DNA from 4 places in the Streptomyces sp. NPDC023157 genome. Region 4 is predicted to be linked to each of the others. Evidence: riboswitches for the same ligand, from Rfam matches in the RefSeq annotation. Region 4 holds a riboswitch; each other region holds the start of a gene.
What was found. A riboswitch is a leader RNA that binds a small molecule or an ion and turns the genes downstream of it on or off. The one in region 4 is predicted to bind cyclic di-AMP.
Positions count from the first base shown of each region.

Region 1: linked by a shared signal. The riboswitch ahead of ACZ3ZE_RS33575 (transglycosylase family protein) and the one ahead of ACZ3ZE_RS14415 (C40 family peptidase) in region 4 are both predicted to bind cyclic di-AMP.
Region 2: linked by a shared signal. The riboswitch ahead of ACZ3ZE_RS26785 (LysM peptidoglycan-binding domain-containing protein) and the one ahead of ACZ3ZE_RS14415 (C40 family peptidase) in region 4 are both predicted to bind cyclic di-AMP.
Region 3: linked by a shared signal. The riboswitch ahead of ACZ3ZE_RS21905 (M23 family metallopeptidase) and the one ahead of ACZ3ZE_RS14415 (C40 family peptidase) in region 4 are both predicted to bind cyclic di-AMP.

Region 1 is NZ_JBVHIL010000011.1:146,206-153,756, forward strand. Features, by position in the region: gene ACZ3ZE_RS33560 (LamG-like jellyroll fold domain-containing protein) at 1-1,902, shown strand, start outside; gene ACZ3ZE_RS33565 (cytochrome P450 family protein) at 2,076-3,353, shown strand; gene ACZ3ZE_RS33570 (transglycosylase family protein) at 3,559-4,509, shown strand; cyclic di-AMP (ydaO/yuaA leader) riboswitch at 4,767-4,941, shown strand; gene ACZ3ZE_RS33575 (transglycosylase family protein) at 4,945-5,691, shown strand; gene eno (phosphopyruvate hydratase) at 5,958-7,244, shown strand; gene ACZ3ZE_RS33585 (FtsB family cell division protein) at 7,410-7,551, shown strand, end outside.
Region 2 is NZ_JBVHIL010000008.1:32,333-39,883, reverse strand. Features, by position in the region: gene ACZ3ZE_RS26795 (amidohydrolase) at 1-211, shown strand, start outside; gene ACZ3ZE_RS26790 (oxidoreductase) at 309-1,238, opposite strand; gene ACZ3ZE_RS26785 (LysM peptidoglycan-binding domain-containing protein) at 1,349-2,266, opposite strand; cyclic di-AMP (ydaO/yuaA leader) riboswitch at 2,271-2,425, opposite strand; gene ACZ3ZE_RS26780 (pyridoxamine 5'-phosphate oxidase family protein) at 2,697-3,500, opposite strand; gene ACZ3ZE_RS26775 (globin domain-containing protein) at 3,497-4,813, opposite strand; gene ACZ3ZE_RS26770 (SpoIIE family protein phosphatase) at 5,108-7,201, shown strand; gene ACZ3ZE_RS26765 (SpoIIE family protein phosphatase) at 7,198-7,551, shown strand, end outside.
Region 3 is NZ_JBVHIL010000005.1:681,210-688,760, reverse strand. Features, by position in the region: gene ACZ3ZE_RS21915 (PrsW family intramembrane metalloprotease) at 1-41, shown strand, start outside; gene ACZ3ZE_RS21910 (aldo/keto reductase) at 69-1,016, opposite strand; gene ACZ3ZE_RS21905 (M23 family metallopeptidase) at 1,081-2,160, opposite strand; cyclic di-AMP (ydaO/yuaA leader) riboswitch at 2,173-2,318, opposite strand; gene ACZ3ZE_RS21900 (PP2C family protein-serine/threonine phosphatase) at 2,520-3,794, opposite strand; gene ACZ3ZE_RS21895 (MFS transporter) at 3,916-5,175, opposite strand; gene ACZ3ZE_RS21890 (PLP-dependent cysteine synthase family protein) at 5,172-6,206, opposite strand; gene ACZ3ZE_RS21885 (hypothetical protein) at 6,290-6,739, opposite strand; tRNA gene ACZ3ZE_RS21880 (tRNA-Met) at 6,928-7,001, opposite strand; gene ACZ3ZE_RS21875 (rhodanese-like domain-containing protein) at 7,110-7,551, opposite strand, start outside.
Region 4 is NZ_JBVHIL010000003.1:767,229-774,779, forward strand. Features, by position in the region: gene ACZ3ZE_RS14405 (ATP-dependent Clp protease proteolytic subunit) at 8-634, shown strand; gene ACZ3ZE_RS14410 (hypothetical protein) at 642-947, shown strand; cyclic di-AMP (ydaO/yuaA leader) riboswitch at 1,288-1,462, shown strand; gene ACZ3ZE_RS14415 (C40 family peptidase) at 1,466-1,942, shown strand; gene ACZ3ZE_RS14420 (ATP-binding protein) at 2,130-2,561, opposite strand; gene ACZ3ZE_RS14425 (8-amino-7-oxononanoate synthase) at 2,729-3,949, opposite strand; gene bioB (biotin synthase BioB) at 4,092-5,318, shown strand; gene ACZ3ZE_RS14435 (adenosylmethionine--8-amino-7-oxononanoate transaminase) at 5,311-6,591, shown strand; gene bioD (dethiobiotin synthase) at 6,636-7,376, shown strand; gene ACZ3ZE_RS14445 (VOC family protein) at 7,396-7,551, shown strand, end outside.

The sequences.
Region 1 (7,551 bases), on a different contig from region 4:
ATGGCCCGGGTCGAGGGCGACAGCGGGCAGCACGTGACGCTGACCCTCAAGGCGCCCGCGCACCCGACCGCGAAGGCCTTCGGCGACGGGCTCTGGCACCACCTGGTCCTCACCCGCCAGGGCGCCGCCGTCACCCTCCGGGTCGACGGCCTCGCCGCCCAGGACACCCGCACCGACGTCGGACGGCTCGCCCCGGCACGCACCGCCGACCCGGCCGGCATCCGCCTCGGCGACAAGCCGGGCACCGACACCACCGACGGGTTCACCGGCACCCTCGACGAGTTCCGGCTGTACGGCACGGTCCTCTCGGACCAGGACCGGGACGCCCTGCGCGGGGCGAGGCCCGAGGACGTGGCCCCGGCCGCGCTCAGGGCCCACCTCCCCTTCGAGGTCGTCGACACCGCCGACCCGGTCGCCCTGGTGAACACCCGCATCCAGGACGACGTCTCCGGCCACTGCGCCGACGGCACCGTGCTCGGCACCACCAGCACCGAGAGCGCGGTCGTCAAGGGCCGCATCGGCGGCGGCGCCCTCGCCGTCGGCCCGAACCTCCCGGGCGTGGAGGTGCCCTACGTCCCCGCCGCCGACAACGGCACGGGCGAGTTCACCTTCGCCCTCTGGTTCCGCTACGACTCCACGGCCAACCCGCAGGACGCCGCCCTGCTCTGGGCCTACGGGTCCACCTCCGGCAAGCCCTCCCTGTGGGTACGGGCCAAGCCGTCCGCCGACCGCCTGACCGCCCGCCTGGAGACCGCCGGCGCCTCCGTCCCGCTCGACGTCATCGACACGAGGACCGACCGCGTCGCCTTCGGCGACAACGCCTGGCACCTGCTGACCCTGACCCGCAAGAAGGCCACCCCGGACGCCGCGGCGACCACCGTCACCCTGCGCGTCGACAACGGCACCCCCACCACCGCCGAGGGCCTGACCGGCTCCTTCACGGACGGCATCGCCGCCCCCGAGGGCTTCCGCGTCGGCTCCAAGCCCACCGGCACCGACGTCCTCACCGGCGAGCTCGACGACTTCCGCTACTACAAGCGGGCCCTGACGGCGACCGAGGAGACCGGCCTCTACAGCACGGCCGTCGGCGGATCCAGCGCCCCGCGCGACCCGTACGTCTGGTGGACCATGGAGGGCAACAACACCGAACAGCACCTGGTGACCCGGCCCGCCGACGACCCGGCCGCCCGCGCCACCCCCGACGCCTCCCGGCACTGCGGCCACGGCGTCGTGCGCCCCGGCGCCACCGTCACCGACACCGGCGCGAAATTCGGCCGCGCCCTCGACCTCGACGGGAAGACCGGCACCGTGGAGCTCCCCTACGGGGAGGACCGGGCACTCGGCTCCGGCGACTTCACCCTGGCGACCTGGGTCCGCTTCCGGCAGGCCGACAACACCAGCCCGGTGCTCGTCTGGGCGTACGGGACCGGCACCGCGGAACGCCAGCTGTGGATCCGCGCCCTCTCCCAGGAGAACAAGGTCGTCGCCCACTTCCAGACCGACCGGGGCATCACCAGCCTGGAGGCGGCGGCCCCGGCCGGGACCGTCTTCGGCGACAACACCTGGCGGCACGTCGTCCTGCGCCGGCAGGGCGGCACGCTGACCCTGTCGGTCGGCGACGGCACCGCCCTCCAGTCCGTCGCGAGCGGCGCCGTCGCCGGTGCCGTGACCTCCGAGGACGGCTTCGACGTGCGCGGCCTCCAGCTCGGGGCGCGCCCCGACAGCGTGGGGGCGGACAAGGACCGGCTGACGGGCTCGCTGGACGAGTTCACGCTGATCCGGCGCTCCCTGACGGACGCGGAGATCACCACCGTGGGCGGGCCGCTCCCGGTCGACAGCGCCACCGTGGTCCGGCTGGCCTTCGACCAGCTGACGGCGAAGGGGGTGTACGCCCGCTTGTAGGAGAAGGGGGGTGTACGCCCGCCTGTAAGGAAGGGGGGTACACCCGGCCTGTAAGGAAGGGGGGTACACCCGGCCTGTAAGAGGGGGCACGCCCGGAGGTGGCGGACGGGCACGCGTCCCGCCCGGACGGGCGGGACGCGTGCCCGTCCGGGCGGGGGGTTAGTGTCGGGAGCATGCCCGACGAGCCCCCCGCCGCTTCCGTTCCGCCCCCCGCTCCCGAGCTCTTCACCTGGGAGTTCGCCACCGATCCGTACCCCGCCTACGCCTGGCTGCGCGAGCACGCGCCGGTGCACCGGGCGAAGCTGCCCAGCGGGGTGGAGGCCTGGCTGGTGACCCGGTACGCGGACGCGCGGCAGGCGCTCGCCGACCAGCGGCTCTCCAAGAACCCGGCGCACCACGACGAGCCGGCGCACGCCAAGGGCAAGACGGGCATCCCGGGCGAGCGCAAGGCCGAGCTGATGACCCACCTGCTCAACATCGACCCGCCGGACCACACCCGGCTGCGGCGGCTCGTCTCGAAGGCGTTCACCCCGCGCCGGGTCGCGGAGTTCGCGCCGCGCGTGCAGGAGCTCACCGACCGGCTCATCGACGCCTTCGTGGAGAAGGGGAGCGCGGACCTCATCCACGAGTTCGCCTTCCCGCTCCCCATCTACGCGATCTGCGACCTGCTGGGCGTGCCGAGCGAGGACCAGGACGACTTCCGGGACTGGGCCGGGATGATGATCCGGCACGGCGGCGGGCCGCGCGGCGGGGTGGCGCGCTCGGTGAAGAAGATGCGCGGCTACCTGCTCGAACTGATCCACAAGAAGCGCGAGGCCCCGGGGGACGACCTGATCTCCGGGCTCATCAAGGCCTCCGACCACGGCGAGCACCTCACCGAGAACGAGGCCGCCGCCATGGCCTTCATCCTGCTCTTCGCCGGCTTCGAGACCACGGTCAACCTCATCGGCAACGGCGTGTACGCGCTGCTGCGCAACCCGGACCAGCGGGCGCGCCTCCAGGATTCGATCGCCGCGGGCGAGACCGGACTCCTGGAGACGGGCGTCGAGGAGCTGCTGCGGTACGACGGGCCGGTGGAGATGGCGACCTGGCGGTTCGCGACCCAGGCGCTCACGATCGGCGGCCAGGAGATCCCGGCCGGCGACCCGGTGCTGGTGGTGCTGGCCGCCGCCGACCGCGACCCGGCGCGGTTCGAGGGGCCCGACACCCTGGATCTGGCGCGGCGTGACAACCAGCATCTCGGGTACGGGCACGGCATCCACTACTGCCTGGGGGCTCCGCTGGCGCGCCTGGAGGGCCAGACGGCGCTGGCGACGCTCCTGACTCGCCTGCCGGACCTGCGACTTGGGGCCGATCCGGCGGAACTGCGGTGGCGCGGTGGGCTGATCATGCGTGGCCTGCGCACGCTTCCGGTGGAGTTCAGCGCTTCCCACAAACGGCCGCACGACTGACGCATAACTGACGGGGCGTCAGGAATGTGATCTTCGCGTGATCTCCGCTGCATCGACTTGTGACTCACGTTCGAATGCCGCTACGTTCACCGGAATCTCAGCAGCCACGCGAAAGGCAGTCCGTATGCGCTCCGGGAACGGACGACACCGCAGACCCCGCCAGGCCCCCGCTCTCGTTGTCGCGGCGGGCGTCACCGGCTCGGCCATGGCCCTGCCGTTGCTCGCCACCGGCTCCGCCTCCGCGGCGGACGCCCCGACCTGGGACCGGGTCGCCGAATGCGAGTCGGGCGGCGCGTGGAGCGCCAACTTCGGCAACGGGCTCTACGGCGGTCTCCAGTTCACCCAGGAGAGCTGGGAGCGGCACGGCGGCCTGGCGTACGCGCCGAGCGCCGACCTCGCCAGCCGCGCGCAGCAGATCACCATCGCCGACAGGGCACTCGCCGCGGGCGACACCCAGTGGGCCACCTGCGCGCCGATCGCCGGCCTGACGAACGACGGCAGGAAGCCCGCGGTCTCCCCGGGGTCCGCCGTCAAGCCCAAGGCGTCCACGGGCCCGGTCGCCGAGTCCAACCGGACCGACGGCCGCCCGGCCGGCCCCGGGGCGACCACCACGACCCCGGCCACCCCGGCCGCGCCCGTGACCCCGACGGCCCCGTCGGGCGGCGCCACGACCGCGCCCGCGACCCCGGCCGGCCCCGACGGCTCCGCGACACCGGGCACGCCGGTCACGCCCGGCACGCCGGACACCTCGGGCGCGCCCGGTATGCCCGGTACGCCCGGTACGACGGATCCGGCCTCCCCCGGTACGGGCAAGCACCGCGGTGACGCCGCGTCGGAGGATTCGGGCAACTCAGACACCACGCCCGAATCCGGGCGGCACGCGGCCCCGGGTGACGGGTCGACGGGTGACGTGACCGACGGTAAGGGCTCGGCGGAGAGCGCGGTCGCCGGGGAGAAGGCGGACAACTCGGGCAAGGCTGACGAATACACCGTCAAGCCGGGTGACAGTCTGTCGGACATTGCACAGCAGAACGCGCTGCCCGGCGGCTGGGCCGCCCTCTATGACGCCAACAAGAAGACGGTCGGCACCGACCCGGACCTCATCATCCCTGGTCAGAGCCTTGAGTTGAAGGCCGAACCCGTCGCGGCGCCGTAGTGGTTCGTAGCTGAATGTCCGTTATGAGTAAGTGAGACATGGGTCTCTCTTGCCGAACTGGCGTGTCACGTCCGCAAAGTTTGCTCGTGTCGCCCCTCACCTGCGCAAACGCCCCTCTCGGGGGAGCAAGTAGGGGCGATATTTCCGGGTTGATGGTCTTTGAACTTCCCCCGGGTCTATGTCTACGGTCATGACCGCTCGCCACCGCGGGCCCCGTCGCCGGTACGCCGAATCCTGCCGCCGGCCGACGGGAAGTCGTCGCGCAAGCGCCGAAGGCAGGAGCGGGGGACCCAAGGTAAGTGCCGGCCCCGGCCGTTGAGACAGACGGCCGACGATCGGCTTGGGGTGAAGCCGCGTGCAAGGACACGCGGCCGGACAACTCATCAGGTCCGAACCCGACAGCTCACCTCGTAGGCGTCGGTGAGGAGAATTCCCATGCTGTTTTCCGGTAACAAGGGCAAACACCGCCGTCCCTCCAAGGCCACCCGCGTCGCCACGCTCGTCGGCGTCACCGGTGTCGCCGTCGCCGCCCCGCTGATGGCCGCGGGCACCGCCTCGGCCGCCACCACCTCCGAGTGGGACGCCGTCGCCGCGTGCGAGTCCGGCGGCAACTGGTCCATCAACACCGGCAACGGCTACTACGGCGGCCTGCAGTTCTCGGCCTCCACCTGGGCCGCGTACGGCGGCACCGCCTACGCCGCGACCGCCAACCAGGCGTCGAAGTCGCAGCAGATCGCCATCGCCGAGAAGGTCCTGGCCGGCCAGGGCAAGGGCGCGTGGCCGAGCTGTGGCGTGGGCCTCTCCAACGCCGCTTACGACGGCGGCTCCGCCTCGTCGAGCTCCTCCAGCTCGTCGAGCTCCAGCTCCTCGTCCTCGTCGTCGTCCTCCTCCTCCTCCTCGTCGAAGCGCTCCACCGAGCAGCCGACGACCCGCAGCGAGCAGCGCCAGGCGCCGAAGACCACGTCGAAGAAGAACGTCTCCAAGAAGACGGTCACCACTCCGACCGGCAAGAAGGTGAAGAAGGGCGACGGCGAGTACAAGGTCGTCGCCGGCGACACCCTCAGCAAGATCGCCCAGGCGCACGGCGTCAAGGGCGGCTGGGCCAAGCTGTTCGAGCTGAACAAGGACGTCGTCGACAACGCCGACCTGATCTACCCGGGCCAGCAGCTCCACCTCAAGTGAGCCTGACGACCCACCCGCGGTGACCACCCCGGTCCGGAGCGCCCTTCCCCCGTGCGCTCCGGACCGGGGTTTCCCCGTTCAGGCCCCTACTGATCAGTAGTAATGGGTCTTTCGTCCTCAGATGCGTGCCCTTGGGTCCTTTTTCGTCCCAGGGGGCGGGCGTCCGGCTGGCCGGAGCCCCGGAGCCGGTTAGGCTCTTGTCGCAAGGCGAACGAGACCTTGCCGCATGCGTCACAACCAGCGTCACATCCCAGAAGGAGATGCTCGTGCCGTCCATCGACGTCGTCGTAGCCCGGGAAATCCTGGACTCCCGAGGCAACCCCACGGTCGAGGTCGAGGTCGGCCTCGACGACGGCAGCACCGGTCGTGCTGCCGTGCCGTCCGGTGCCTCCACCGGTGCGTTCGAGGCCCTTGAGCTCCGCGACGGTGACCCCAACCGTTACCAGGGCAAGGGTGTCGAGAAGGCCGTCCTCGCGGTCATCGAGCAGATCGGCCCGGAGCTCGTCGGCTACGACGCCACCGAGCAGCGTCTGATCGACCAGGCGATGTTCGACCTGGACGCCACCCCGGACAAGTCCTCGCTCGGCGCCAACGCCATCCTCGGCGTCTCCCTCGCCGTCGCGCACGCCGCCTCCGAGGCCTCGGACCTGCCGCTCTTCCGCTACCTCGGCGGCCCGAACGCGCACCTGCTGCCCGTTCCGATGATGAACATCCTGAACGGCGGCTCGCACGCCGACTCCAACGTGGACATCCAGGAGTTCATGATCGCGCCGATCGGCGCGGAGTCCTTCTCCGAGGCCCTGCGCTGGGGCACCGAGGTCTACCACACCCTCAAGAAGGTCCTGAAGGACAAGGGTCTGTCCACCGGCCTCGGCGACGAGGGCGGCTTCGCCCCGAACCTGGACTCCAACCGCGCCGCGCTCGACCTCATCCTCGAGGCCATCAAGCAGGCCGGCTACGTCCCGGGCAAGGACATCGCGCTCGCGCTCGACTGCGCCGCCTCCGAGTTCTACAAGGACGGCAAGTACGAGTTCGAGGGCAAGTCCCGCTCGGCCGCCGAGATGACCGAGTACTACGAGGAGCTCGTCTCCGCGTACCCGCTGGTCTCCATCGAGGACCCGCTGTTCGAGGACGACTGGGCCGGCTGGAAGGTCATCACCGACAAGCTGGGCGCCAAGGTGCAGCTGGTCGGCGACGACCTGTTCGTCACCAACCCGGAGCGCCTCGCCCGCGGCATCGAGGAGGGCTCCGCGAACGCCCTCCTGGTCAAGGTCAACCAGATCGGCTCGCTGACCGAGACCCTGGACGCCGTCGAGCTGGCCCAGCGCAGCGGCTTCAAGTGCATGATGTCGCACCGCTCCGGCGAGACCGAGGACGTCACCATCGCCGACCTGGCCGTCGCCACCAACTGCGGCCAGATCAAGACCGGCGCCCCGGCCCGCTCCGAGCGCGTCGCCAAGTACAACCAGCTGCTGCGCATCGAGGAGATCCTCGACGACGCCGCGGTCTACGCCGGCCGCAGCGCCTTCCCGCGGTTTCGCACCGCGAACTAAGTAAGAGGGGCAAGGGCTGACACCTGCTCTGATCCGGGCTTTGCATCCGGAGAATTGAATAGGGAGCAAAGGCGTAGCGAAGCGAAGCGTCCCCGCACTCGGTCCCGTACCGTGTGCGGGGACGTGCGTGTGAAGAGGGCCGGCGGTAAAGGGGAGGCGTACGACATGGCCGTGAAGGACCGGGACCGGTTCTCGACCGCGACCCGGATCAGGCTGCTCGGCGAGCAGACCGCCGCCCGTGTCTACCGCTCCCAGACCCGCCGCCAGGCCCGCCGCTCCCGCCTCACCGGCCGCGCGGCCTTCCTCG
Region 2 (7,551 bases), on a different contig from region 4:
CGACGAGCTGAGCGACTGCTACGGCGTCGCCGCGAACGGCGGCGCGGACGTCATGGGCCTGCCGCACGCCGACCTCAGGCCCGGGGCGCCCGCCGACTTCGTCCTCGTACGCGGCGAGTGCCTGCCCCAGGTCGTGGTGGACATGCCGCGCCGGGACCTGGTCGTGCACGGCGGCGTCGTGGTGGCCCGCGACGGGGAGTTCCTCGCCTGAGCCGCGGGCCGCTCGGGCGCCTCAGCCACGGGCCTCGCGGGCGCCTCAGCCACGGGCCTCGCGGGCGTCTGAGGAACGGCGGCCGGGGCGCGGGCTCCTAGCCGGCCAGTGACGGGTACCGGACGCCGGTGAGTTCCTCGGACGCGGTCCAGAGGCGTTCGCCGGAGGTGTCGTCGAGTGTCCACCCGGCCCGCCAGGACCGGGTGGGCGCGCCGCGCCAGCCCAGCTTGGGGCCGATGAAGGCGTCGGGGCGCACGCCGGGTGCGGTGGCGGCGTACAGGGTGGGCAGGGCTCCGCCGGCGGCGGGCTGCGCGATGATCCGGTTGCCCAGCTCCATCAGGCGCGCGGCGGTCCTGCGGCCCTCCTGGCGGGGGCCGGCCGTCTGCAGGTTGGTGGCGGCGTAGCCGGGGTGGGCGGCGGCCGCGACGATCCCGGAGCCGGCGGCGGCCAGGCGGCGGGAGAGTTCGTGGACGAAGAGGAGGTTGGCCGTCTTGGAGCGCCCGTAGGCGATCCACCGCCGGTAGCGGCGTTCGGCGTTGAGGTCGGTGTGGTCCAGGTCGGCCAGCGCGTGGAAGCCGCTGGAGAGACTGACGATCCGGGCGCCCGGGGTGCGCAGCAGCAGCGGCATGAGCAGGCCGGTGAGCGCGAAGTGGCCGAGGTGGTTCACGCCGAACTGGGTCTCGAAGCCGTCGGCGGTGCGGCCGTGCGGCAGGGCCATCACGCCCGCGTTGTTGACGAGCAGGTCGAGCCGTTGGTCGCGCTCGGCGTGGGCGGCGGCGAAGGTGCGTACGGAGGCGAGGTCGCCGAGGTCGAGCGGCGCGAACTCGGCCGACGCCCGCGGGACTTCGTCGCGCAGCCGGGACAGGGCCGCCTCGCCGCGGGTGCGGCTGCGGCAGGCGAGGAGGACGTGTGCACCGGCGCGGGCCAGCTCGCGGGCGGTGACGTATCCGATGCCGCTGTTGGCTCCGGTGACCACCGCTGTCCGCCCTCCCTGGGAGGGGATGTTCCGCGCGTTCCAGCCCGTCATCTCCGGGCGCTCCTTCCGGCCGTGGTGTCCCCATGCTGCCGCTACCGGGGGTAACGCCATCATAGGGACACCTTCGGCGGACGCCTCGGCCGGGCGGCCGCGCGGTCCCGTCAGTAGGCGCTGTTGACGTTGTCGATGGAGCCGTAGCGGGCGGCCGCGTAGTTGCAGGCGGCGGTGATGTTGGCGACCGGGTCGTAGAGGTCGAAGGCCGTGCCGGCGACGTGGTAGGCCTGGAAGGTGGGTTCGATCACCTGGAGCAGGCCCTTGGACGGGGTGCCGGCGAGGGCGTTGGAGTCCCAGTTGTTGATGGCCAGCGGGTTGCCCGAGGACTCGCGCATGACGTTGCGGTAGATGCCGTCGTAGCTGCCCGGGATGCCGTTCTTGGCCATGATGGAGAGCGACTCGCGGATCCAGCCGTCCAGGTCGTTCGTGTACGAGACGGCCGAGGTCGCCGACGAGACGGCGGGCGCCTGGGCCGCGGCCCGTGCCACGGCGGGCGACACGGCGAACGCCTGGCGCGCGACCGCCGGACGCGCGGCGGCGGTGCCGCTCGCGGCACCCGAACGCGCCACCGCCGGACGCTCCGCGCTCTCGGCGGCCTGGGTGCTCTGGGCGTTCCGCGTGTCGATGGCGAGTCGCAGGCCAGGGCGGATGAGGCCCGGGTCCGCGCCGACGGCGGCGCGGTTGTCGCGGTAGATCGTCTTCCAGCCGCCGCTCACGTGGTGCTTCCGGGCGATTTTCGAGAGCGAGTCGCCGGCGACCACGGAATAGCGCACGAGACCGTTCGCCTTCACCGTCCGAGCCGCCGCCTTTTCGATTGCGACGGACGTGACGGACCCGACGGACGTGACGGACCCGACGGACGCGACGGACTGGACCGTCTGCGGCGCCCGCGGGGTCTCGGCCGCCGCGCCGGTGGCCCCGGCGAGCGGCAGGGCGAGTGCGGCGCTGCCGGCGAGGCCGGCTACGGCCAGTCCGCGGGCGAGCGGGGTGTTCTTGGGGCGGCGGTGCTTCCCGTGTCCACGCATGGCGATTTCCTCTCCTTCGCCTGCGAGGTGAGCTGTCGGGTTCGGGCAGGAGCTGCCCGGCCGCGCGGCGCGCGGCTTCACCCCGAGCCGCCCCGGAGACCGGGACGGCGGCGAACCTGGGTCCCCCGCTCCTGCCGTACGAGTGGGTGAGTGCGGTACCCGGGCGGCGGCAGGATTCGGCGTTCCGTCCGGATGACGGGTGACCGTAGGCGAAGGCGAACAGCGAGAACAAGGGCCTGATTCGCAAAAGCAAGCAGATCTTTTATGGGTCGGAAAAGGATCAATCGGCGTGCCGTGATCCTTTTCTCCAACTGGTTCCCGGGGGTTCGCGCATGACGCCGCGACAGCATTCCGGCGGAATGTCCGACCGTGACTCAGATCACCGGCCCGCACTTAATCGGACATGTCCGGATCCGATTGATTTGAGAGCTTAGGGAATCCGGCTTTCGGTGCCCCTGCGGAACCAGCCGCTGAACCCCTCGGACGGGTGGCGTCGCCGCTCCGCCCGCTCCAGCGCCCGCTCGGCCTCCGCCCGCCAGGTCTCCGCGCCCGCGCGGGGCGGCGGCAGGAACGGTCCCCGCTCCGGCGCGTCCGCGGCGGCGCCGAAGAAGTCGCCACCCTTGCGCCGGACGTCGTCGGTGCCCCACGCCCGGCCGGGACCGTGCCGCGGCACCTTCTGGAGGTGCGGGATGTGCTTGGCGCAGTGGATGTACGCCTCCTCCACGGTGATCTCCACCCAGCTCAGGGCGCGCCGCCCCGGCACCGGGTCGACCGTGAGTCCGGGGTGGTCGGCCCGCATCACGTCGTCGGCCACGACCCGGGCCGTGCCGTTCACGTGGAGTCCGACGCGGTCCCGGAGGAAGTCGACCATCAGGAGGCCGACGTGCGGGTTCTCCTCGATGTTGCCGAGGCTGGCCTGGACGCCGTTCCCCCGGTACTCGGGGTAGGCGAGCCGCAGCTCGTCCAGGACGTGGAGGAAGCCGGCCGGTCCCGCCCGGAAGGTGTTGTCGCAGGCGCCGTGCCGGTCGGCGGTGGCCAGGAAGAACATCTCCTGGCGGGCCACGAACTCCCGCATCCGGGGGTTGAGCCGGTCGAGGACCTGCTCGGCGTAGAACCGGTCGGCGCGCTCGGTGGTGCCCGTACGCCGCTGGACCAGGTGCTCGCCGTCGCTGCCCGGGCGGATGGTGCGCGGCGGCGTCGCCGAGCGCGGACCGGTGTGCTCGAAGGTGCTCAATTCCTCGTCCCGACCAGTTCTTCGATGGAGTCGTGCCGTATGCGGTGGGTGGGGATGCCGATGCCCACGAGGGTGTCGACACCGCGACGGATCATGCCGGGCGGGCCGGAGAGGTACGCCTCGTACGTGTGCCACGGACCGAACTCGCGGACGGCTCCGGGAAGGCCGCCGGACAGGGCTCCGCCGGCCCCGTCGTCCACGACGGGGCGCACGGAGAGCCAGGGGTGCGACTGCTGGAGCCGCAGCATGGTCTCGATGTCGTACAGGTCCTCATTGCTGCGGGCGCCGTAGAACACGTCGACGGAGCGGCGCCGGCCGTGCTGGGCCACGTCCTCGACCAGCGCCTTGATCGGGGCGATGCCCGTACCGCCGCCGAGGCACAGCAGCCCGTTGTCGGTGTGGTGGTCGACGGTCATCGAGCCGGTGGGGCCGCCGAGCCGCAGGACGTCCCCGGGCCGGGCCCGGTGCACGAGCGCGTTCGAGACCCAGCCCGCGGGCACGGCCTTCACATGGAAGGAGAGCAGCCCGTCGGAGCGGGGCGCGGAGGCGAAGGAGTAGTGCCGCCAGACCCGCGGCCACCAGGGCGTCTCCAGGGCGGTGTACTGCCCGGCACGGAAGGGGTACGGCTGGTCGGGGCGGACCGTGACGACGGCGACGTCGGGCGTGCGCGGCTCGTGGGCCACGACCTCCGCCTGCCACCAGGCGGGGGCGCGGAGCTCGTCCTGGGCCGCCGCGTCGATCATGATCTGGGAGAGGGTGGTGTACGCGCCCACCCAGGCAGCCTCGGTCCGCGGGCCCCAGCTGTGCGGGGCGTGCTGGGCGAGGGCGCCGATCAGGCACTCGCCGACGGCCGGGTAGTGCTCGGGCCGCGTGCCGTACTTACGGTGGCCGCGGCCGAGCCCGGTCAGGTACGCGGTGAGGGTGGCGGTGTCCTCGGCGTGCGTGGCGGCCGTGAGCAGCGCCCTGAAAAGGCGGTCGCGCTGGGTGTCCATGGCCGCCGGGAAGAGGGCCCGCAGCTCGGGGTGGCGGAGGAAGAGCAGGGCGTAGAAGTACGAGGTGACCTTGTCCGCGATCGGTTCGATCTCGGCCATCGTGCGGCGCAGGAGCGCGGCGTCGGACGCGTCGTCCGGCGCGGGCGTCGCGGTGGGCCGCCCGCCCGGGCTTGGCCCGAACCAGCCCCCTTGCCGCCCGTCAGCACCAGCTTCCATCGTTCTGCCTCGCCTCGAACGTCGTTGGTCGGTCTTCGCCCACGGAGCCCCGTGTGCCCCTTTTCCCCTCTCCACCACGGAATTTCCCGAGACGAATCGACGCATGAACGGGCCCGACCATACCTGTCGTCCGCTCTCCGTCCAGCGACGCGCCTCTACCTCCACAATTTCCCTGTTCTGCCAGGTCAAGGCCGTGTTACTGGCGAGTCAGGCAATTCGCGGACCGACTCCGGCAGCAATCTGTTCGGAATTTCCCGACGGAACACTCACGGACCTGTCAGCACTCCTCCACATTTCCCGACGCCCGTCTTCATGTCGTGCACGGCTTTCACGACTGGCGGTCCGCTTCCGGGGCGGGATGATGGAGGGGCTGCGGGGTGGAGGAGGGACACGGTCTGGATGAGCGCAGCGGCCTTCCCTGCCGTCCCGGACCCGGCGGACGGCGATCTCGCCATGGAGCCGGGCGGTCTCCTCGACGTGCTCGGGGTCGCCGCCGTGGTCCTGGACGAGCACGGACGGATCGTCCTGTGGAGCCCGCAGGCGGAGGTGGTCTTCGGCTACCCGACGGCCGAGGCCCTCGGCCGGCCCGCCGTCACGCTGCTGGTGGAGGAGCACCGGAGGGACCTGGTGCAGTCGCTGTTCGCCCGCGTGATGGCGGGCGCCGGGCCCTGGGCCGGGGTCTTCCCCGTACGGCACAAGGACGGCCGCACGATCCTGGTGGAGTTCCGTAACACCCGCGTCCAGGACGAGCGGGGGCGGCCGTACGCGCTCGGGCTCGCCTCCGACCGGGCCACGGTCCGGGGCGTGGAGCAGAACCTGTCGCTCTCCTCGCTCCTGGTCACCCACTCCCCGCTCGGCCTGGCCGTGCTGGATCACGACCTCCGCTTCGTCCTGGTGAACCCCGCGCTGGAACGGATCGACGGCCTCGCCGCCGAGGCCCACCAGGGGCGCACGGTCCGGGAGGCGGTGCCGTCGCCGGACGCGGAGGCCCTGGAGACGGCACTCCGCGAGGTCCTGGAGACAGGGCGGCCGGTCCTCGCCCGGAGCATGCGGGGAGTGGCCGGGCCCGACGGCACCGAGCGGGTGTGGACGGTCTCGCTCTACCGGCTGCAGACGCCCGAGCGACGGATCATGGGGGTCGCCGTCGCGGTCAGGGACGTCACCGACCAGCACCAGGCGGCCAGGACGGCCGCCCGGGCCCGCCGCCGGCTCGCGGTGATCGCGGACGCCTCCGAGCGGGTGGGCACCACGCTCGACCTGGACCTCACCGCCCACGAGCTGGCGGACCTCGTGGTGCCGGAGTTCGCCGACATCGCCGCCGTCGACGTCCTGGAGTCCATCCTGACCGGCCCGCACGCCGGGCCCGCCCGGACCTCGGGCCCGGCGGTGTTCCGGGCGCTCGCGGTGAAGGCCGCGTACACCACCCCGGCGCAGGAGGCCGCCGACCCCGTCGGCGAGCCCGCCCGGTACGGCGCCGAGCGGCTGGTCACCCAGTGCGCCCGCACCGGCCGCCCGGTCCTCGTGCGGCACGTCACCGACGGCGACCTGCCCCGGATCGCCCGCGGCGAGGCCGCCGCCGCGCTGCTGCGGCTCGCGGGCATCCACTCGTACCTCGCCGTCCCGCTGCGCGCCCGCGGCGTGGTCCTCGGGGTGCTGGACCTGAAGCGGGCCCGCAACTCCGTGCCGTTCGACGAGGACGACGTCCTGCTCGCCGGGGAGCTGGCGGCCCGCGCGGCGGTCGCCATCGACAACGCCCGCTGGTACCGGCATCAGAGCCAGGCCGCCCTGGCCCTCCAGCGGCACCTGCTGCCACACGGGCCGCCCCGGCTCAACGGGCTCGACGTCGCGTACCGCTACCAGCCCGCCTCCGAGTCGGTCGAGGTCGGCGGCGACTGGTTCGACGCGATCCCGCTGCCCGACGGCAAGACCGCGCTGGTGGTGGGCGACGTGATGGGCAGCGGCATCAACGCGGCCGCGACCATGGGGCAGTTCCGCACCGCCGCCCGCACCCTCGCCGCGCTCGGGCTCGCGCCGGCCGTGGTCCTGGAGCACCTGGACCGCACCGCCGCCGAACTCGACGACGCGATGGCCACCTGCGTGTGCGCCGTGTACGACCCGTACAGCGGGAGCTGCCGGATCGCGAACGCCGGCCACCCGCCGCCCGTCCACGTCACCGCCGGGCGGGCGCCCCGCCTGCTGGACCTGCCCGCGGGCGCGCCCCTGGGCGTCGGCGGCGTCCCCTTCGAGACCCGGGAGATCCCGTTCGTGGCGGGCGACGACCTGGTCCTGTACACCGACGGCCTCGTCGAGACCCGGGACCAGGACATCGACGTACGGCTGGCCGCCCTCACCGACCTCCTGGACCGCGCCCCGCTCCCCCTGGAGCAGACCTGCGACCTGCTGCTCGGCGCGCTGCGCGGGGCCGACGACCACGACGACGTGGCGCTGCTGATCGCCCGGGCCCGGCAGCCGCACGGAGAGGGGGCCCCGTGAACGACGCGCGCCCGCCGGACGACGGCCTGCCGCCCTTCACCGAGGACAGCGCCGCCGCCCTGCTCGACGGCCGGGGCCGGATCGACGGCTGGACGCCGGAGGCCGGGTCCCTGATCGGCCGGTCCGCCACCGACGTCGTCGGGCACTCCGCCCGCGCGCTCCTCGCCGACCCCTCGGCCTGGCCGGCGCTGGCCGCCGCGTACCGGGCGGGCGTCCGGCGCGGCGACGCGGTCCTGCGGACCAGCCGGGGCGCGGAACTGCCGGTGGTCTTCCAGGCGTTCGACCTCGCCGGGAACGGCGGTCCGGCCGGGTGCCTGGTGCTGGCCACCCCGAGGGCCCGGGCCGTCCGC
Region 3 (7,551 bases), on a different contig from region 4:
AGTACCTGGACTACGGCGGCTACAACCCGTACCGCAGCTAGTACGGCGGTCGCCGCGAAACGCCCGGATCAGACCGCCGAGGCTTCGTCCAGCACCGCCAGCTCCGCCGCCGTCAGCTCCAGCTCGGCGACCGCGACGAGGGCGGGCAGCTGCTCGACCGTGCGGGCCGAGGCGATCGGGGCGACGACGGTGGGGCGGGAGGCGAGCCAGGCCAGGGCGACGGTGGCCGGCTCGGCGTCGTGGGCCTCGGCGACGGCGTCGAGCGCGGCGAGCACCTTCTGGCCCCGCTCGGTCTCCAGGTGCTTGGCCGCCCCTTCGGCGCGGACGCTGGCGACGGTGGCGCCCGGGCGGTACTTGCCGGTGAGGAAGCCCGAGGCGAGCCCGAAGTACGGCACGGCGGCGAGGCCGGCCTGCTCGGCGGTCTCCAGGAGGGCGCCCTCGTAGGTCTCGCGGGAGACCAGGTTGTAGTGCGGCTGGAGGGCGACGTAGCGGGTGAGCCCCTCGGCCTCGGCGAAGTCGAGGGAGGCGCGCAGCCGCTCCGGGGAGATGTTGGAGGCGGCGACGGCCCGGACCTTGCCGTCCTTCACCAGCTGGTCGAGCGCGGTGACGATCTCCTCGACGGGCACGGACTCGTCGTCGAAGTGCGTGTAGTAGAGGTCGACGTAGTCGGTGCCGAGGCGGCGCAGCGACTCCTCGGCGGCGCCCTTGATGGTGGTCGCGCTCAGCCCCTTGTAGCGGGGGTGGGCGCCGGCCTTGGTCGCCACGAGGACGTCGGCGCGCTTGCCGCGGGAGGCGAGCCAGCGGCCGATGACGGTCTCGGACTCGCCGCCCTCGTGGCCCTCGGCCCACGCGGAGTAGACGTCGGCGGTGTCGACGAAGTTGCCGCCCGCGGCGGTGTACGCGTCGAGGACGGCGAAGGACTGCGCCTCGTCGGCGCTCCAGCCGAAGACGTTGCCGCCGAGGGCGAGCGGGAAGACGTGCAGGTCGGAGGAGCCCAGCTTGCGGAGAGAAGTCATGGAGTGATCAACCCTCCGCGCGACCGGGCCTATTCCGCTTCCGCGGGGGACGTCCGTCCGGACGTCAGAGGCTGAGGCCCTTCGAGCGCAGCCAGCCCGCCGGGTCGATGCCGCCGCCGGACGGGGTGTGGACCTCCAGGTGGAGGTGGGGCCCGGTGACGTTGCCGGTGGCGCCGACCCGGCCGATGGTGTCGGCGGTGCCGACGGACTGGCCCGCGCCGACCGTCATCGAGGACAGGTGGCAGTACCAGATCTCGGTGCCGTCCTCGAGCTCCAGGACGATGCGGTAGCCGTACGCGCCGGACCAGCCGGCCGACTTCACGGTGCCGCTGTGGACGGCCTTGACCGGGGTGCCGGTGGGCGCGGCGAAGTCCAGGCCGGTGTGGTAGCCGGAGGACCACATCGAGCCGGCCTCGCCGTAGGTGGAGGTCAGCGTGTACGAGGAGGTGGGCAGCGAGTAGCTGGCGGCCAGCTTGGCCAGGCGCTCGGCCTCGGCCTTCGCCGCGGCCTCCGCGTCGGCCTTCTTCTTCGCCTCGGCCGCCGCCTTCTCCGCCGCGTCGGCCTTGGCCGCGGCCTCCGTCGCCGCCTTCTCGGCGGCGGCCTTCTGCGCCGCCTCCTTCTCTGCGGTGTCGGCGGCGGCCTGCTGCTGCTCGGCCTGCTGGAGGATGCGGGCGCGCAGGGCCTCGCCGGCGTCGGCGGCCTGCTGCTTGGTCCCCGCGGGCGCGTCGGCGGAGGTGCTGTCCTCGGGCGCGAGGTAGGTGAGGGCGGTGAGCGGCTGCGCGTTGTTCGTGACCTGGGCGCTGTCGCCGGCGCTCTTGTCCTTGCCGCCGATCAGGTCGCCGATGCCGGGGAGTTCGGAGGCGTCGGGCAGGTCGAGGTCCGGCAGGGCTATGGCGACCGGGGGCTTGTCCTGCGCGGTGGCCAGGCCGCCCGCGCCGACGGCGGCGATGACGCCGACACCGAGGACGGTGGAGGAGCGGGCGAAGTTGGAGCGCTGCTTGACGACCCGGTGCCGGCCGCCGGAGCGGTTCTGGGCCCGCAGCGAGTCCTCGGTGGGGTTCCATTCCTCCCCGCCCGCGCCCGCGGCGCCATGGGCGCCGAAAGAGTCGAAGGGGGCTTCGGGAGCAGGGGTGTTGGACGCCACGGAGGCGCTCTCCTTTCCTTCCTTCTCGCCTACCGGGTTAGCTGACGGGTTCGGAGCAGGAAGGTCTCCTACGGGTGTGCCGCACGGGTGCGACGTGGCCCGATTCACCCCAAGTGGTGGTTCCCCGGTTCCCTTGCGGGATTCGGCGCGCGCGCACGGTGCCGTCTCTTGCGACGGCTGTGACGACCGCGCTGCGTTATCGAACGTTAATAGACACGGCCTCCCGATTCCAAGCCGTCCCCCTTGATCATTAGCTGAATTGAGAGGGAATGGCCCGAGTTGACCCCCGGTCAGACAGGATCCGCGTCACACCGGGAATCTGACGTTGCATCAATTGTTATCGGAGCGACACCCCTCGACTACGTCCCGTCACCATCCTCCCGAAGCGCCTCCGGAGGCACCCTGGGGGCCGCCGTCGGAGGCACCGCAGGAGACGCCGCAGGACCCACCTCCGCGCTCTGCCCCGGCGGCACCACCGGCATCGTCCGGCGCCGCTCCGGCTGCCCCGCCGCCGGGCGGCTCACCGCGAGCAGCGCCATGTCGTCGTTCGAGCCCCCGCCGGTGTGCCGCCGCACATCCGCCACCAGCGCGTCCAGCAGCTCCTCCGGGCCGGGGAAGAGCCGCCCCGCGAGCCGCTCCGCCGGATCGTAGAAGACGCCCCGCGCGTCCCGCGCCTCCGAGAGGCCGTCCGTGTAGAGCAGCAGCGTCGCGCCCGCCGGGTACGGCGTCTCGTCGGCCCGGTCGGGCCACACCGCCAGCTCCCCCATCCCCAGCGGCAGCGCGGCCTCTGTCGGCCGCAGCCGGTCGAGCCCGCCGTCCCCGTACAGCAGCAGCGGCTCCGGGTGCCCCCGGTTCACGACCCGCACGACACCGCCGCCGTCCCCGCGCGGGATCTCCGCGAGGACCGCCGTCGTGAACCCCTCGAAGGCGTCGAGCCCGTCCCGCCGCGTGCCCTCGCGGTCCAGCGCCCGCTCCAGCCGCTGCGCCACGCCCTCCAGCGTCGGCTCCAGCTCGGCGGCCTCCCGGAAGGCGCCGATGACCACGGCGACGGCCTCCACCGCGTCGAGCCCCTTGCCCCGCACGTCGCCGACGACCAGCCGTACCCCGTAGGGGGTGTCCTGGACGGCGAACAGATCGCCGCCGATGAACGCGTCGGCCTGCGCCGCCTCGTACCGGGCCGCGACCTGCAGCCCGCCGATCCGCGCGGCGGGCGTCGGGAGCACCGCCTTCTGCGCCGTCGCCGCGATCACCCGCGCCGACGCGAGCCGCTCGCCGCTGCGCCGCACCACCCGATTGATCAGCATGGCGAGCGCCGCGACGGTGAGGACGGTCAGCGTCTCGGTGAGCGAGGAGATATGGCTGACCGTGCCGTTGTAGAGGTGCAGGCCGATGCTGGCGAGGACGGCGGCGACGCCCGTGAGGAACGTCGTCAGCGTGGAGAAGAAGGGGGCGGCGATCAGCGGCGCCGCCGAGAACAGCGGCGCCGCGGTGTACTCCGGCGGTGTCGCCAGGTCGAAGCAGACACCGCCCACGATGATCAGCGGGGGAAGGGCACGGATGAAGCGGCGTGCGACGGGATACGGCCCCCGGCCCCCGCCCGCGCCACCGGGCCCGTAGGAGGGCTCGTGCCGCACCGCTGCTCGCGCCACCTCTGCTCTCCCGCCTGGACCTGGGCCCGACCCGGCCCGGGCCCGCCTGGAGCACCGGGCCCGACCCCGAGGGCGACGGGAGGTCCCGCGCCCTCCCCAGGGTGGGTCAGCCGCCGCCCGTCGGCGACTCCCGCGCGGCCGACTGGCGTACGGCCGGCCGGACGGCGAGCCGCCCGCCCCGGGACAGCGCCGCCATCGCCGCCGCGCAGCCCAGACCGACCGCGCACAGCGTCAGCCAGGGCACCGCCGACCAGCCGGTGAGGTCGAGCAGCGCGCCCGTGCCCAGGTTCCCCAGGGTGATGCCGATCCCGCAGACGGTGTTGTAGAGCCCGTAGTGGGTGGCGACCCAGCGGCCCTCGGAGAGCGCCACCACGGTGTCCATCTCGTACGGGTAGAGCACCGCGTTCGCCACCGCCAGGAGCGCCGCGCACAGCAGCAGCCCCGCGAGCGAACGCCCGCCGCCCAGCAGCGCCGGAGGCAGGAACGCCACGCCCATCAGCCCGAGCCCGAGCACCAGACACCGCTCCCGGCTGAGCCGCCGCTTGCACCAGGCCGTGATCCGCAGCTGCCCGAGCAGCGCCACCACCGCAGACACCACGAACAGCGCCGTCGTCACCGAGGTGCTGCCCGCGGCGAGCGGCAGCGCCAGATAGACCTGGAAGGACAGCACGTACGAGCCGGTCATCGCCAGCGAGAACAGCCAGAACACCCGGTTGGCGAGCACCGTCCCGAACTGCCCCCGCTCCCGCCCCTCCCCCGCGGGCAGCTCCTTCCGCACGGGCAGGTGCCGCAGCTGTACGAGGGTGAGCCCGGCGAACAGCACCGCCGCCACCACGCACGTCAGCCGGAACGACACCCCGGTCAGCGCCACCCCGACGAGCGGCCCGAGCAGGATGCCCGCCTGGTAGTACGTGTTGAACAGCGCGAACGCCTCCACGCGCCGCTCCCCCGCCTCCGCCGCCAGATAGGCCCGCACGGCCGGGTTGAACAGCGCCCCCGCCAGGCCCGTCGCCAGCGAGGCGGCGATCAGCATCGGCAGCGACTGCGCGAAGGCGAGCGCCCCGAAGCCGGCCGTCCGCAGCGCGCACCCGGCGACGATCAGCGGCTTGAAGCCGAGCCGGTCGGCGAGCGCGCCGCCGACGAGGAACATGCCCTGCTGGGACAGGTTCCGCGCGCCGAGGACGAGCCCGACCGCCCAGGCCGCCATGCCCAGGCCGTCGGCCAGGTGGGCGGCCAGGTACGGCATCAGCATGTAGAAGCCGAGGTTGATGGTGAGCTGGTTGAGGAAGAGCAGCCGCACGGCCGGGTCGAAGGTGCGGCTCTGCTTCCAGATCCCTCCCGGGGAGGGCGCGGTCGTCGTGCTCAACGGACCCGCTCCGCCCGGTCCAGTACCCGGCGGGTCCAGCCGCTGACCGGCTCGCCCTCGGCGTACCCGGCGGGGTCCTCCCGTACGGGGCCGTCGAGCAGCCCGTGCGCCGCGCAGAACTCGTCGTTGAAGACGGTGTCGAAGTAGCGCTGCGGCCCGTCGGGGAAGACCGCCGCGATCCGGGTGCCGCGCGGCCGGGTGCGGGCCAGCCAGCCCGCGACCAGCGCGACCGCGCCCACGCTCCAGCCGCCGGTGGCGAACTGCCGGGACGCGAGCCGCCGGGCGGCCCGTACCGCCTCCGCGGGACCCACCCAGTGGACCTCGTCGAAGGCGGCGTGGTCGACGTTCCCCGGGTGGATGGAGGAGCCGAGCCCGCGCATCAGGCGCGGGCCGGCCGGGAGGCCGAACACGGTGGAGTTGACGGAGTCCACCCCGACCAGTTCGAGGGCGGGGCTGGTGGTGGCGCGCAGCGCCCGGGAGATGCCGGCCGAGTGGCCGCCGGTGCCGACCGCGCAGACCAGCACGTCGACCCGGTCCAGCTGCTCGCCGAGCTCGGCGGCGAGCCCGCCGTACGCCTGCGGGTTGTCGGGGTTCCCGTACTGGTTGGGCCACCAGGCCCCGTCGAGGGCGATCAGCAGTTCGGCGACCCGGTCCATCCGGGCCTGCTGCCAGCCGCCGTCCGGGCTGGGCTCGGGCACGACGTGCACCTGCGCGCCGTGGGCGGTGAGCATCCGCTCGACGATCGGTTCGAGGCCGGGGTCGGTGACCACGTGGACGGGGTGGCCGTGCAGGATGCCGGCGAGCGCGAGCCCGAGCCCGAGGGTCCCGGAGGTGGACTCGACGATCGGGGCGCCCGGCCGCAGCTCCCCGCGGCGGCGGGCCTGCTCGACCATGTGGAGGGCGGCGCGGTCCTTGATGCCACCGAAGTTGAAGCCTTCCAGCTTGGCCCAGTAGCCGTCGTCCATCCACAGGACGGGGGTGTTGCCGACGGTCTGGCGGGCCACGGAGAGCAGGTTGGCGGGATTGCTCATGGGGGGTCGTGTCCTTGAGGTGGGGCAGCCCCGGCATCCGGGGCGTGCGGAAGGAACAAGGTCGCGAAGGTGCGCGACCCGGCTCAGTTCCGGTCCACCCCGAGAGCGATCAGCAGCCGCCCCGGCTGGGGCCCGGGCCCGGCCCGGCCCCGCACACAGCGCGTGTGCGGTGCCTCGGGGAACACCTCGTCGTACGCGAGGACGGCAGCCCCGGCGTCCGGCGCCGGGACCTGCGCCCCCGCGGACTGCGCGGGCAGATGCGCGTCGAAGGACCACCCCTCCCCGGGCCGCTCGCAGCCGTGCGGGAGCCCGGGGGCGGAGAAGGCGGCGGAGGCGACACCTGAGGACGCGGCGCCGAAGGCCATCGGACCCGAGGTCATCGCACCCGAGGACACCGCCTCAGGCGCGGCCAGTGCGTGCCCGTGCGCGCCGTGGCAGACGCCCGCGATCAGCGCGACGAACGCGAACAGCAGCAGGACGGCGGGCGCCCGCCGCCCCGCCTGCCGCAGTTCCGTCACGTCTCGGTCACCCATGGTGAGCGCGAGGCTACGCGGCGCACGCGCGGCACGCAAAAAGGCGGACCCGGTTTTGGCCACCCTTTACTTGCGGGCGTATTGCCTTCCGGTTGCCCACGGCCACGGGTTCGGGCACGGGCACGGATGTGCCGGGAAACGCCGAAGGCCCGGATCCATGATCGGATCCGGGCCTTCGTGCTACTGAGTAGCGGGGACAGGATTTGAACCTGCGACCTCTGGGTTATGAGCCCAGCGAGCTACCGAGCTGCTCCACCCCGCGTCGGTAAACACGACTCTACGTCATGCATGCCCAGATCACGAAATCCATTGCCGCAGGACTGCCTCCGGGCTGCCGCGGGGCCGCCTCCGGCCTGCCACCAGGCCTTTCTCAGCAGCCGCAGTCGTCCGAGTCGACCGGTGCCGTGAGCGGGTCCGCGGCCTTCTGCTCGGCGCCCTCCCAGGTCTCGAAGCCGAAGCCCTCGCGCACCCAGTACTCGAAGCCGCCCAGCATCTCCTTCACCTGGAAGCCCAGCTGCGCGAGGGCGAGCGCGGCGCGCGTGGCACCGTTGCAGCCGGGGCCCCAGCAGTACGTGACGACCGGGACGTTCCTGTCGAGGAGCTGCTCGGCCTGCTCGGCGATGAGGGCGGTCGGCAGGTGGACCGCGCCCGGCACGTGCCCCTGGTCCCAGGAGGCGGTGGAACGGGAGTCGAGCACGACGAAACCGGGGTCGCCGCCGGTGGCGCGGGCGTCGGCGAGGGCGGAGGCCACATCGGAGACGTCGGCGTGGAAGGCGAGGCTGGCGGAGAAGTGGGCGACCGCCGCGGCGGGG
Region 4 (7,551 bases):
GTACGCCATGCCCCACGCCCGCCATGTCCTTCCCGAGTTCACCGAGCGCACCTCCTACGGCAGCCGCACGCTCGACCCCTACTCGAAGCTGCTGGAGGGCCGGATCGTCTTCCTCGGCACGCCGGTCGACGAGACCTCGGCCAACGACGTCATCGCCCAGTTCCTGCACCTCGACTACGCGGCCCCCGGCCAGGCGGTCTCCCTCTACATCAACTCCCCCGGCGGCTCGGTCAGCGCCATGACCGCGATCCACGACACGATGCGGACGCTCTCCTGCGAGGTGGGGACCACCTGCCTCGGCCAGGCCGTCGGCCCCGCCGCCGTCCTGCTCGCCGCCGGCGCCCCGGGACGCCGGCTGGCGCTGCCGGGGGCCCGGATCGTCCTCCAGCAGCCCGCCCTGGACGAACCGTTGCGCGGACAGCCCAGCGATCTGGACCTCCACGCGCGGGAATTGCTGCGCCAGCGCGACCTGGTCGTCGCCCTCCTCGCCGAGAACACCGGACAGAGCCGCGAGCGGACCACCGCCGACCTCGACCGGACCACCGTGCTCGACGCGCCGGCCGCCCGCGCCTACGGCCTGGTGGACCACGTGGTGCAGAGCCGGGGCCACTCCGCCGGCGCCGGGGAGCGGTGAGCCCGCCATGGTCCCGGAGCTGCCGCCGCTCCCCGCCCTGACGCGCGCCGAGGGCGACCTCGTCGACACCTATCTGGAGGTCGTCGACCTCCTCGGCAGGATCAATCCATCCAGATCCACGCATACCTATGGGGCACTTCGCGCGGCTCAGGCGCTGGTGGGGCGCGCGACGGCCCTCCGTGACGCCCTGACACTCATGCATATGCGGGGCGAGAGCGAGGTCCACGCCGACACATTGGCGCGCGCGTTACGGGTGTTGGACGGGGAGCGACGGGCCGGCCGGGTCACCGTCCCCGAGGAGCCAGCGAGTTGACACTCCCGCGTGTCGTGTCGAGGGCCGCCCGGGGCACGGGAACCGCAGAAACCCTCCTCCGTTCGGCGTAGTCGCCGCATCGATATGTAGCTCAGGCAAGTTGCGCAACAGGAGTACACATCTGGCCGAATCGGGCGTTCCGTCGCAGGTGCGGGGCTCATCGGCCACCCTCCCGACGATCGAGAAACCTGACTGTCCACCCGTATGGATCAGTCGTGAGGAGCCTCACATATCGCCGTTTCAGCTCGGATTTCGCCCTGGATGTGGGTCAAGATCCTCGACGACGACAAGCCCCCGCCACCCACGGCGGGGCGGTCCGGGCGGACGCCGAGTCCTGCCGCTGTCCCGGACGTCTGGTCGACAGGAGTGGATCGGCAGGAGTGGAGGACCCGAGCAGTACGGGGCGTTCGCGCAGTGTGCGGACGTTCCTTGGGGTGAAGCCGCAGCCGCGGCCGGGCATCTTCGCCTGCCCGAACCCGACAGGTCATCCTTCACAGGCGGCTGACGAAGGGTTGCGCATGACTGCGCAGATGCATGTCCCGTCCCTGCTGTCCCGGGCCGGAGCCGTCTCGGCTCTCACCCTCGCCGCCGTCGGCGGCACGCTGCTCGCCCCAGGAGCGGCGCCGGAGGCCCAGGCAGCGACGTCCTACGCCGACAAGGCCTTGAACGTCGCCGCCTCGAAGAAGGGATCGCCGTACAGGTACGGAGCCTCGGGACCCGGCCGTTTCGACTGCTCGGGCCTCACGCTCTACTCGTACAAGAAGGCGGGCAAGACGCTGCCCCGCACCGCGCAGCAGCAGTACAACAAGACCCGGCACATCTCGGCGGCCGGCCGGCAGAAGGGGGACCTGGTCTTCTTCCATTCCGGCGGAAGGGTGTACCACGTCGGAATCTACGCGGGTAACAACAAGATCTGGCACTCGCCGAAGACCGGCTCATGGGTGAAGCTGGACAAGATCTGGAGCTCCAAGGTCCTCTACGGCCGCGTCCGCTGACGGGCGGACCCCGCCGTACCCGCGCATCGGTCTGATCAGCCGACGCGCCGCACGCGGTGCGTGACCCCGTACGAGGAACGCGCCGCGAGCATGCGCGTGGACCGCGTACACGCGGAACGCGCCGCACGACGGTGCGGGAGGAGCGCCCGGTGGCGCCGCCGGCCCCTCCTCCCGCCCGGCACTCTCCCTACGCGGCGTGCGCCGCCGGCCAGGGCAGCCTGATCCAGACCGTCTTGCCGCCCTCCCGCGTGGGTGTCACCGTGAGCCGCCCGCCCGCCTCGGCGGCCAGATAGCGGATGATCACCATGCCGCGCCCGTTGTCCTGCTGCACCGCGGCGGGCAGCCGCCGCGGCCAGCGCGGATGACTGTCGGTCACCCCGATGCGCAACTGCTCGTCGCGCTCCAGGCGGACGTCGACCGTGAAGGTCGGCGACTGGCCGAAGGTGTGCTGCACGGCGTTGGTCGCCAGCTCGGAGACGATCAGCCGCACCGTGTCCGCGATGTCGTCCGCGTCGTCGAGCCCCCAGGACCCGAGGACCTCGGCGACGTACCGCCGGGCGGCCGACACCGACGCGGGATCACTCGGCAGCGTGACGGTTGCTTCCTGCTGATCTGCCATGGCGACGCTGTCCCTTTCCCACCGGGCCCGGCCCCGGATTGCGCTGCGCGCCACACTGCCACCGATCGTGCCGCGCTGGGTGGCGATCGACCAAGATATGCGGATATCTGTCGCTCGATGCGGTGAACGCCGCGACGGGCGACCGGACAGGCGTGCGTGACCCGCGGTCAGACCGCGTCCCGCCCCGCGTCCACCGCCCCGGCCGGTGCCGTCCGCAGGATCGTCCCGACGGCCCGCTCGATCTGCCCGTCCGTGAGGTCCGCGCGCGCGGTCAGCCGCAGCCGCGAGATGCCGTCCGGAACCGACGGCGGCCGGAAGCAGCCCACCCCGAGACCCAGTTCCCGGCAGTCCGCGGCCCACCGCAGCGCCTCCTGCGGCCCCGGGGCACGCACCGACACCACGGCCGCGTCCGGGCGGGCCGCGGTCAGCCCCGCCCCGGTGAGCAGCGTGTACAGGCTCGTCGCCACGCCGCGGGCGCGGGCGGCGAGCCCCGGCTCGGCGGCGATCAGCCGCAGGCTCGCGAGGGCGCCGCCCGCGGCGGCCGGGGCGAGCCCGGTGTCGAAGATGAAGGTACGGGCCGCGTTGACCAGGTGCTCGATGACCCGGGCCGGTCCGAGGACCGCGCCGCCCTGGCTGCCGAGGGACTTGGAGAGGGTGAGGGTGGCGACGACGTCCGGGTCGCCCGCGAGCCCCGCCTCGTGGAGCGCGCCGCGCCCGCCCTCGCCCAGGACGCCGAAGCCGTGGGCGTCGTCGACGACCAGGCCCGCGCCGTGCGCCCGGCAGGCCGCGGCCAGCTCGGCGAGCGGCGCCCGGTCGCCGTCCACGGAGAAGACGGAGTCGCTGACGGCGAGCGCCGGGCGCCCCGGGTGGGCGCCCAGGGTCTTGGCGACGGCCTCGGGGTCGGCGTGCGGGACCACGGCCGTCTCGGCGCGCGCCAGGCGGCAGCCGTCCACGATCGACGCGTGGTTGCCGGCGTCGGAGACGATCAGCCCGTCCCGGACGGAGAGCGCGGTCAGCGCGGCCAGGTTCGCGGTGTAGCCGGAGGAGAAGACGAGGGCGGCCTCGAAGCCGCTGAACTCGGCGAGTTCGCGCTCCAGGCGCGCGTGCAGCCGGGTGGAGCCGGTGACGAGGCGTGAGCCGGTGGCGCCCGCGCCCCAGCGGCGGGCCGCGTCGGCCGCCGCCTCGGTGATCTCCGGCCGCCGGGTCAGCCCCAGGTAGTCGTTGCCCGCCAGGTCGAGCAGTTCGGACTCGGCGGCCCGGGGGCGCAGCGTACGGACCAGCCCCGCCCGCTCCCGCTGCCGTGCCGCGGTGTCCGTCCAGGCGAAGGCGGCCGTGCGCGGGTCCCGTCCCGCGCTCGGGTCCTGCGGGTCCTCGGCGTACGACGGCATGGCGGATCCTTTTGTAGGCAGCGCACAGACCCTAACGGTCGCGGGCCGAGGTCAGGGTGTGGCCATACACACACCTCAAACGGGGTCGTTTGTTCAGTTCCTCCTTGGCCGAGGGGCGTGCGGTACGCCAGGATCAGCGCTTATGGACCTGCTGAACACGCTGGTGGACAAGGGGCTGCGGCGCGAGTCGCCGAGCCGTGAAGAAGCGCTCGCCGTACTGGCGACCTCCGACGACGACCTGCTGGATGTGGTGGCCGCCGCGGGCAAGGTGCGCCGACAGTGGTTCGGGCGGCGGGTGAAGCTCAACTATCTGGTCAATCTGAAGTCCGGCCTGTGCCCCGAGGACTGCTCGTACTGTTCGCAGCGGCTCGGCTCCACGGCGGGGATCCTCAAGTACACGTGGCTGAAGCCCGACGAGGCCTCCGCGGCGGCCGCCGCCGGAGTCGCGGGCGGCGCGAAGCGGGTCTGCCTGGTGGCGAGCGGACGCGGCCCGACGGACCGTGACGTCGAGCGGGTCGGCAGGACCATCGAGGCCATCAAGGAGGAAAACGAGGGCGTGGAGGTCTGCGCCTGCCTCGGACTGCTCTCGGACGGCCAGGCGGAGCGGCTGCGGGAGGCCGGCGCCGACGCGTACAACCACAACCTGAACACGTCCGAGGCGACGTACGGGGAGATCACCTCCACCCACACCTACGCGGACCGCGTGGACACCGTGCAGAAGGCGCACGCGGCGGGCCTGTCCGCCTGCTCGGGCCTCATCGCGGGCATGGGCGAGAGCGACGAGGACCTGGTCGACGTGGTGTTCGCGCTGCGCGAGCTCGACTCGGACTCGGTGCCGGTCAACTTCCTCATCCCCTTCGAGGGCACCCCGCTCGCCAAGGAGTGGAACCTCACCCCGCAGCGCTGCCTGCGCATCCTCGCGATGGTCCGGTTCGTCTGCCCGGACGTCGAGGTACGGATCGCGGGCGGCCGCGAGGTCCATCTGCGCTCGATGCAGCCGCTGGCGCTGAACATCGCCAACTCGATCTTCCTCGGCGACTACCTGACCAGCGAGGGCCAGGCCGGCCAGGCCGACCTCGACATGATCGCGGACGCCGGCTTCGAGGTGGAGGGCGCGGGCACGACGACGCTCCCCGCGCACCGCGCGGACGCGGTGGCGGCCGCTGCCGCCGCGGCGGGCGGCGGATGCGGGTCGCACGCGGAGGCGGCCGGCGGCGGCTGCGGGTCGCACGGCTCGGCCGGTGGCGGCTGCGGTCCGTGCGGCGGCGCGGCGGCCGAGGAGGCGGCCCCGGCCGTCTCCGAGGCCAGGACCGACCTGGTGGCGGTGCGCCGCCGGGGTGCCGGTACGGACCTCGCGCCGAATGCGTAACGACGAACTGCTGGCCCTGGACCGGGCGCACGTCTGGCACCCGTACGGCCCCATGCCGGGCCGCGCGGAGCCGCTGGTCGTGGACTCCGCGTCCGGGGTACGGCTCCGGCTCGCCGAACCGGCCGAGGGCCAGGACGAGTTGATCGACGGCATGTCGTCCTGGTGGTCGGCCATCCACGGCTACAACCACCCCGTCCTGAACGAGGCGGTGCGCGGCCAGCTCGACCGGATGAGCCACGTCATGTTCGGCGGGCTCACCCACGAGCCCGCCGTCCGGCTCGCCGCACGCCTCGTGGAGATCACGCCCGAGCCCCTGCGGCACGTCTTCCTCAGCGACTCCGGCTCGGTCTCCGTCGAGGTCGCGGCCAAGATGTGCCTCCAGTACTGGCGCTCCGTCGGCCGCCCCGGCAAGCAGCGGCTGCTCACCTGGCGCGGCGGCTACCACGGCGACACCTGGCAGCCCATGTCGGTGTGCGACCCGCAGGGCGGGATGCACGAGCTGTGGTCCGGCGTCCTGCAGCGGCAGGTGTTCGTCGACGCGCCGCCGGCCACGTACGAGGAGTCGTACGCGGATCTCCTCCGCGAGGCGATCGGGCGGCACGCGGACGAACTGGCCGCGGTGATCGTGGAGCCGGTGGTGCAGGGTGCGGGCGGCATGCGCTTCCACTCCCCCGCGTACCTGCGGGTGCTGCGGGAGGCCTGCGACGAGCACGGTGTCCTCCTCGTCCTCGACGAGATCGCGACCGGGTTCGGGCGGACGGGGGCCTTGTTCGCCGCCGACCACGCCGGGGTCTCGCCGGACGTCATGTGCGTCGGCAAGGCGCTGACCGGCGGCTATCTGTCGATGGCCGCGACGCTCTGCACGAGCCGGGTCGCCGAGGGCATCTCGCGCGGCGAGGTCCCCGTGCTGGCCCACGGCCCCACCTTCATGGGCAACCCGCTGGCCTCGGCCGTCGCCCTCGCCTCGATCGACCTGCTCCTCTCCCAGGACTGGCAGGTCGAGGTGAAACGCGTCGAGGCGGGCCTCCGCGCGGGCCTCGCGGACGCGGCCGGCATCCCGGGCGTACGGGACGTCCGCGTCCTCGGCGCGATCGGCGTCGTCCAGCTCGACCACGAGGTCGACATGGCGGCGGCGACGCGGGCGGCGGTCCGGGCGGGCGTGTGGCTCCGGCCCTTCCGCGACCTGATCTACACGATGCCGCCGTTCGTGACGAGCGACGAGGACGTGTCCCGCATCGCGCACGCGGTACGCGAAGCGGCGCGAGCGGGCTGACCAGCCCGAGCCCCCGCATCCGGACCACCCCCGAAAGGACCCCCATGACCGTCATCGTCGTCACCGGCACCGGCACCGAGATCGGCAAGACCATCGTCACCGCCGCCCTCGCCGCCACCGCTCATGCCTCCGGCCGCTCCGTCGCCGTGCTGAAGCCCGCTCAGACGGGCGTCGGGAAGGGCGAGGCGGGGGACGTGGACGAAGTGGGCCGGTTGGCGGGGGCGGTGGTGGGGGCGGAACTCGCGCGCTTCCCCGAGCCGTTGGCGCCGAACACGGCGGCGCGCCGCGCGGGGATGGCGCCGGTCACCCCGGCGGAGGTCGCGGAGGCGGCCAGGAAGCTGGCGGAGGAGCACGACCTGGTCCTGGTGGAGGGCGCCGGCGGTCTCCTCGTCCGCTTCGACGAGCAGGGCGGGACGCTCGCCGACGCGGCCCGCCTGCTCGACGCGCCGGTGCTCGTCGTCGCCCCGGCGGGGCTCGGCACCCTCAACTCCGTGGCGCTGACCGGGGAGGCGCTCCGGGCGCGCGGGATCGAGCAGTTGGGCGTGGTGGTCGGCAGCTGGCCCGAGGCGCCGGACCTGGCGGCGCGGTGCAATCTGGCGGACCTGCCGCGGGTGGCGGACGCGCCGCTGCTCGGCGCGGTTCCCGCGGGCGCCGGCGCCCTCGACGCGGCGGAGTTCCGGGCGGCGGCGCCCGGTTGGCTGGCCGCCGCGCTGGGCGGGCGCTGGGACGCGGAGGGGTTCACCGCGCGGTTCGCCGAGCCGTTCACGGCGGCGCCGGAGGCCTGAGCTCCGTACGCTGGCCCGCATGCGTGCTCATGTTCAGGAGATCGTGTTCGACTGTGCCGACCCGGCCGCTCTCGCCCGGTTCTGGTCGGCCCTCCTCGGCGGGGCTCCGGTGGACCGGAGCCCGGACTGGTCGTACGTCGATCCGCCGGGGTTCGTGCGGATCGCGTTCCAGCGG